DNA from 3 places in the Mycobacterium conspicuum genome. Region 1 is predicted to be linked to each of the others. Evidence: predicted binding sites of a transcription regulator. Region 1 holds the regulator's gene; each other region holds the start of a gene.

Region 1 (2,264 bases):
GCCGGAGTCGCCGTTGGCCAGCTGCCCGAAATGAGCGACCAGGCCAAGCCAAAGGGTGACGATGCCGGCCAGCAGCGCCAACCCCACCGTCGTCGCGAGCGGGACCGGACGGCGGCGATGGGGAGCCACCGACATCGCGACTCCGCCACCGCGGTAGACCATGGGCGCTCCGGCCGGCCGCGATGGTGCCGGCCTTCGCGACCCGGCCACCGGACGCGGCACCGGGCGCTGAACCCGACGCTGCACGGCGCCAGTACCCGACGGGTGCGACGGGATCGTGTGGATGAGTGTCATCTGCCTACCTCCGGACCGGGATTTCTCGCTCGTGTGTTCGACTGTAGTCGCTCGCATGTTCGAATACCGAACATTTGAGCGAAGCGTGTCGCCCGAACGAAACGCTAGACCAGACCACCGACAAGGTCTGTGCGCCGCAACCCAGATCGTGGCCTGTCATGGAGCACAAATACCCGATCCCGGCAAGAGTTACACACTTGTGATTCTCGGCCCGATCCGGGAGCTCCGACACGCGGTCTCGAACACATGTTTGATTCTTGGGCGTGGTGCGGCTACATTCATGCCATGGGCGACAGCAACGACATCTCAGCAGCCAGCGGGCTCACCGAGCGGCAGCGCACCATCCTGAACGTCATCCGCGCTTCGGTGACCAGCCGCGGTTACCCGCCGAGCATCCGCGAAATCGGCGATGCCGTCGGCCTGACCTCGACCTCCTCGGTGGCACACCAGTTGCGCACCCTGGAGCGCAAGGGCTACCTGCGGCGCGACCCCAACCGGCCGCGGGCCGTCGACGTGCGGGGCGCCGACGAGGCGGTGACACCGCCCAGCACCGACGTCGCCGGCTCGGATGCCCTGCCGGAACCCACGTTCGTGCCCGTGCTCGGGCGCATCGCGGCCGGCGGTCCGATCCTGGCCGAGGAAGCCGTCGAAGATGTGTTCCCGTTGCCGCGTGAGCTGGTCGGTGAGGGGACCCTGTTCCTGCTGAAGGTGGTCGGCGACTCGATGGTCGAGGCCGCGATCTGCGACGGCGACTGGGTGGTGGTGCGACAGCAGAACGTCGCCGACAACGGCGACATCGTCGCGGCCATGCTCGACGGTGAGGCCACGGTCAAGACGTTCAAGCGCGCCGGCGGTCAGGTGTGGCTCATGCCGCACAACCCGGCGTTCGATCCGATCCCCGGCAACGACGCGACCGTGCTCGGCAAGGTCGTCACGGTAATCCGCAAGGTATAGACGTCAGTCGGCCTTGACGAAGCCGCTGGATAGCGCGGCATCCTCACTGGCGAACCAGATTTCGGCGACCGTGTCGTCGTAGAGCGCGCTGTCGGGCAGGTAGTACAGGCCCGAGCCGGCGCTCGCCTTCACGGGGTAACCCTCGGGCACCTGGTAGGGGTCGGCCAGCGGCATGTGGATCGTCGGGCGCCGCGCGGGCGCCGACGGCTGCGCGGCGGCCCCAGCGGGCTGGGCGGGCTCGTCCTCCTCGGCGCCGTTCACCGCGGCGTGGTGCCGCCCGGTTCGTGCGGTCGGGGGAGGCTCCGAATAGTCGGGCTCGGCGAACACGTCGTCGGAATAGACGTCGTCGCCCGCCACCGTCTCCGGGGGGCCTTCGGAGAAGACGTCGTCCGGGTGGACGATGTCGGGAAGCGGCCCCTCGGAGAAGACCTCATCCGGATACGCGACATCCGGCGGAGGCCCCTCGGAAAACACGTCATCTTCGGCGGCGGGCTCCGGCGGGCCTTCGGAGAAGAGGTCCTCCGGATAGGCGTCGTCCGCAAGCTCGGCTTCGGCAGCGCCGCGGAACACGGCACGCGACAGCGCCGGATCCGACACGACGGGCGTGGGCGTCGTGTCCACCGCGTCGGGATCGTCGGCGTCGAGCTCGTCGGCGCGTGCTCCGGGGAACGCCGCGTCGGCGACGGGCCAACGCGCGTCGGCGTCGTAGCCACCGGTGTGATCATCCTGGTAGTCCCCCGCCGGCGCGCCCGCACGGGCGGCACGACGCGCGTCGCGCCGCCGCCACCAGCCCAGCACCAGCAAGCCCACCAACACGACCAGCAACACCGCCGCAACGGCGGCCACCAGCCACCACCACTGCCAGGCGAAGCCCTTGGCGTGGGGTGCGGTCGTCGAGCCGCTCGGCTGGTTCTGGCCCGCCACCTGCAGACCGGACAACAGCGGCGCCAGGTTCGCCGGGTCGGTGCTGAACGTGTTGGTGTCGCGGTTCCACGCGATCTTGCCGCCGGTGAATC
Region 2 (2,264 bases), 320 kb from region 1:
CTTCTCCTCATCGCTTCGCTCTGCATCGTCGCCGGCGCGGCTCATCGCGCCTTCCCCAGCAGCGACAGGGCGCCGCGTAGCACGTCGGACCTCGACGCATCATGGTCAGTGGCGAGCACCTTGTCGGTGGCCTCCTCGGCCTGCTTGGCCGCAAAGCCAAGGCCGACAAGGGCTTCCACGACGGGGCTGCGCACCGCGTTGCCGTTCACCGCCGGCGCACTCGCCCCGGCGCCGACCAGGCCCACCTTGTCGCGCAGCTCCACCACCATGCGCTCGGCGCCGCGTTTGCCGATGCCGGGCACCCGGGTCAGCGCGGCGACGTCGCCGTCGGCCAGCGCCTGGCGCAGCGCCGCGGCGTCGTGCACGGCCAGCGTCGCCATGGCCAGCCGGGGTCCCACGCCCGAGACCGACAGCAGCGTCAGGAACAGGTCGCGGGTGTCGTGGTCGGCGAACCCGTACAGGGTCTGCGAATCCTCGCGCACGATCATCGCGGTGATCAGCCGGGCCTCGGTCCCGGTTCGCAGCGTGGCCAGCGTGGCGGGCGTCGCGTTGACGCGGTAGCCGACGCCGGCGGCCTCGATCACCACGTGGTCGAGCGCCACCTCGAGGACCTCGCCGCGCACCGAGGAGATCATCGGGCGGCCTTCACTTTCGCCAGGTAGTCGCGCTTGTGCTGCGCGGCCAGCGCTTCGGCGGCCGCCATGCGGGCGATCATCGGCGCTCGCCAGCAGTGGCAGATCGCCAGGGCGAGCGCGTCGGCGGCGTCCGCCGGCGTCGGTTTGGCTTGCAGCCCAAGGATTTTGGTGACCATCGCGGTAACCTGCGCCTTGTCGGCGGCACCGTTACCGGTGACGGCGGCCTTGACCTCGGTGGGGGTGTGGAAATGCACGTCGATGCCGCGTCTGGCGGCGGCCACCGCGATCACACCGCCGGCCTGCGCGGTGCCCATCACCGTCGTCACGTTCAGCTGGGAGAACACCCGCTCGATGGCCAACACGTCGGGCTGATGGGTGTCCAGCCAGTGCTCGACGGCGTCGCTGATGGCGAGCAGCCGCTGGGCCGCCGGTTGATCCGACGGCGTGCGCACCACGTCGACGTCGAGCGCGACGACCTGCCGCCCGCGCCGCCCCTCGACGACCGAGAGCCCACACCGGGTCAGCCCGGGATCGACGCCCATCACGCGCACCGCACGCTCCCCACTTCAAACCGAACAGCTGTTCGATAGCGTAGTCGGTGGGACCGACACCGCCGGGTAGGACACGCGGAACGCCTTGAGGACTCAAACAAAGCTGTTAACTTAATCCCCACTACGGAAGGGTGCGCGTGGGGACTTTGCTGATAGCGCTGGCCGCGGTGCTATTTGTCACCTCCATCGTGGTGCTGGTCGTCGCGCTGCGCCGGCCCAAAGCCCGGCCCAGCGGACGTCAGGATCCGCTCTCGTTTGCCAGCGCCCTACCGCAATTCGGCCCGCAGCAGCTCGGGCCCGGCGCCATCGTCAGCTACGGCGGGGTGGACTACGTGGTCCGCGGGTCGGTCACCTACCGCGAAGGCCCGTTCGTGTGGTGGGAGCACCTGCTGGAAGGCGGCGACCAGCCGCTCTGGTTCAGCGTCGAAGACGACGACGGGCGCCTCGAGCTGGCCATGTGGGTCACCCGCAAGGACCTCGTCGCGCTGCAACCCGGCGGCGATCACGTGGTCGACGGTGTGACGTTCCGCGAGTCCGAACGCGGCCGCGCCGGCTACACCACCGAGGGCACGACGGGCCTGCCGCCCGGCGGCGAGATGGACTTCGTCGACTACGCGAACGCCGACGAAAGCGCGCTGCTGTCCTTCGAGCGCTGGGGCCCGGGCATGCCGTGGGAGGTTTCCACCGGCAAGTCCGTGTCGACCGGCGAGCTCACCGTTTACCCCGCGCCCCCACCCAGCTCGCCGTAGCACCCATGCCGCTTCATCAACTCGCCGTATCGCCGGCCGACGTGGACGGCAAACGGCTCAAGCTCGCCCTCAACGCGCCCGCGCCGCCGACGCTGGCAAGCTGCCGGCTGGAGCACCCCGACGGCGGGGTACTCGTGCTCGGGGTCCTGGGCGCCTCCCATGTCGTCGTCGTGGAAGGTGTTTTCTCCGAACAGGTTTCGTGCACCGCCCGCAGCGACGGCGGCGATCTACCCGGACGCGCCGACGCGGGCGGCTACCACCTGGAATCCCGCACCGAGACGCACGACGAGACCGCGTTCCGCCGGCTCGCCCGCCGGCTGCGCGACGGC
Region 3 (2,264 bases), 960 kb from region 1:
GCGGCGACGGGAACCCGCACCGTGCCGTACCGCCGCATGGTGGTCACCGGACGCGATAGCTGCGCGCCGGGCCAGATCACGGCTTCCGCCGCGCGCGTGAACGCGCCGGCCGAAGCCCGCAGCAAGGTCTCGGCCCAGGTCCGCGTGGGCGTCTCCGAAACCGGTTTGACTCCAACGTGATTGGCGAACATGTCGCCGTCGGCGTCGTCGCAGAGCCGGGTAAGAAGGTGTGCGGCCGAGACGCCGTCGGCCATGCGGTGGTGCACCTTCATCAGGATCGCCCACTTCTTGTTGCGCAGGCCTTCGATGATCCAGCACTCCCACAGCGGACGGTCCAGATCCAGCGGGCGCTCCAGGGCATGGGTGATGGCCTGGAACAACTCGGCGTCGTCGCCCGGCTGCGGCAGGGCCACCCGGCGGACATGGTGGGCGAGGTCGAATCCCGGATAGTCCGTCCAGTCCTCGCCACCATCGAACGGATGCGTCAGCAACACCTGCCTGCACCGCGGTATCGCCTGGATTCGTTCTGCCAGAGTCGTTTTGAGCAGATCGTAGTCGGGGACTGCACCGTCGACGACCGCGACCGCGGCGATCGCCAAGCTCGCCCGCCGAGCCGGATCCTGAGCCTTGAGATAGCCGGCGTCAGGTGCCATCAGCTGTGCCACGGTCCATCCCCGAAAGTCGTTTTTTCAATGTGTACCAGTATCCGGCGAGGGCCCGCCCGGCGATAGGCCTGGCAGGTTAAGAACGTGTTTTGTTGTTAAATATGCGTTTAACTGCAGCGACAGTCTCGCGGCCGCCGCCGACGGCAAATTCCCCTCAGGCCGTTCCAAGGTATGCGGCCGTTCGGCCCGTACTTCTATATCGAACATACTTTCGATAGACTATCGCGCGTGGGATGGTTCAACGGCCCGCCGAGTTGGGCGGAAATGGAGCGGGTGCTCGACGGCAAGCCGCGCCACGCCGGTGCGCCGCCCATTGCGCCCCACGACCTCAACGACGATGTTCCCTTGTCGCGCAAGCGCGGCAGGTATGAGCCGCCCGGCGGCGAGAGGGCGGCCCGGTCGTCCGTCTCGTACGCCGAGCTGCACGCGCATTCGGCGTACAGCTTTCTCGACGGCGCCAGCACCCCGGAGGAACTGGTCGAGGAGGCCGCCCGACTAGATCTGCGTGCGCTGGCGCTGACCGATCACGACGGCCTGTACGGCGCGGTGCGGTTCGCCGAGGCGGCCGCGGAACTTGACGTGCGTACCGTGTTCGGCGCCGAGCTGTCACTGGGATCGCAAGCCCGCACCGAGCAGCCGGATCCGCCAGGCCCGCATCTGCTGGTGCTGGCCCGCGGCCCGGAAGGCTACCGTCGGTTGTCGCGGCAGCTGGCCGCCGCGCATCTGGCCGGCGGCGAAAAGGGTAAGCCCCGCTACGACTTCGACGCGCTGACCGAGGCGGCCGGCGGACATTGGCACATCCTCACCGGATGCCGCAAAGGTCATGTGCGCCAAGCGCTTTCCGAGGGCGGCCCGGACGCGGCGGGACGGGCGCTGGCCGATCTAGTGGACCGGTTCGGGCCGGGCCGGGTGTCCATCGAGCTGACCCATCACGGGCAACCGCTCGACGACGAACGCAACGCCACGCTGGCCGGGCTGGCGCCGCGCTTCGGGGTCGGCGTCGTCGCCACCACCGCCGCGCATTTCGCGCATCCGTCGCGCAGCCGGCTGGCCATGGCGATGGGCGCGATCCGGGCGCGGCAGTCCCTGGACGCCGCCGCCGGGTGGCTGGCCCCGCGCGGGGGTTCGCACCTGCGGTCCGGCGAGGAGATGGCCCGGCTGTTCGCGCATGTGCCCGATGCGGTGACCGCCGCCGCCGAGCTCGGCGAGCAGTGCGCATTCGGGCTGGCGCTGATCGCGCCGCAGCTGCCGCCGTTCGACGTGCCCGACGGGCACACCGAGGACAGCTGGCTGCGCCGGCTGACCATGGCCGGCGCGCGGGACCGCTACGGGCCCGCCGACCAGGCGGCTCGCGCTTACGCCCAGATCGAGCATGAATTGAAAGTCATTGCGCAACTGAAATTTCCGGGCTATTTCCTGGTGGTCCACGACATCGCCCGGTTCTGCCGGGACAACAACATCCTGTGTCAGGGCAGGGGCTCGGCGGCCAACTCCGCGGTCTGTTATGCCCTGGGCGTCACCGCCGTCGACCCGGTGGCCAACGAGCTGCTGTTCGAACGCTTCTTGTCGCCCGCCCGCGACGGGCCGCCCGACATCGAC

What was found. Region 1 encodes LexA, which represses DNA repair genes until DNA is damaged. Its sites were predicted from a motif close to CGAACANNTGTTCG; they were not measured.
Region 2: ruvC (crossover junction endodeoxyribonuclease RuvC) is a predicted target of LexA. The motif match lies at 1,208-1,221, and genes of this name have one in related genera.
Region 3: G6N66_RS03800 (error-prone DNA polymerase) is a predicted target of LexA. The motif match lies at 866-879, and genes of this name have one in related genera.

Annotation. Positions count from the first base shown of each region.
Region 1 is NZ_AP022613.1:1,757,008-1,759,271, reverse strand. Features, by position in the region: gene G6N66_RS08495 (LysM peptidoglycan-binding domain-containing protein) at 1-294, opposite strand, end outside; gene lexA (transcriptional repressor LexA) at 580-1,248, shown strand; gene G6N66_RS08485 (LGFP repeat-containing protein) at 1,252-2,264, opposite strand, start outside.
Region 2 is NZ_AP022613.1:2,075,576-2,077,839, reverse strand. Features, by position in the region: gene ruvA (Holliday junction branch migration protein RuvA) at 42-635, opposite strand; gene ruvC (crossover junction endodeoxyribonuclease RuvC) at 632-1,186, opposite strand; gene G6N66_RS10110 (DUF4178 domain-containing protein) at 1,324-1,935, shown strand; gene G6N66_RS10105 (DUF2617 family protein) at 1,941-2,264, shown strand, end outside.
Region 3 is NZ_AP022613.1:794,618-796,881, forward strand. Features, by position in the region: gene G6N66_RS03795 (wax ester/triacylglycerol synthase domain-containing protein) at 1-665, opposite strand, end outside; gene G6N66_RS03800 (error-prone DNA polymerase) at 894-2,264, shown strand, end outside.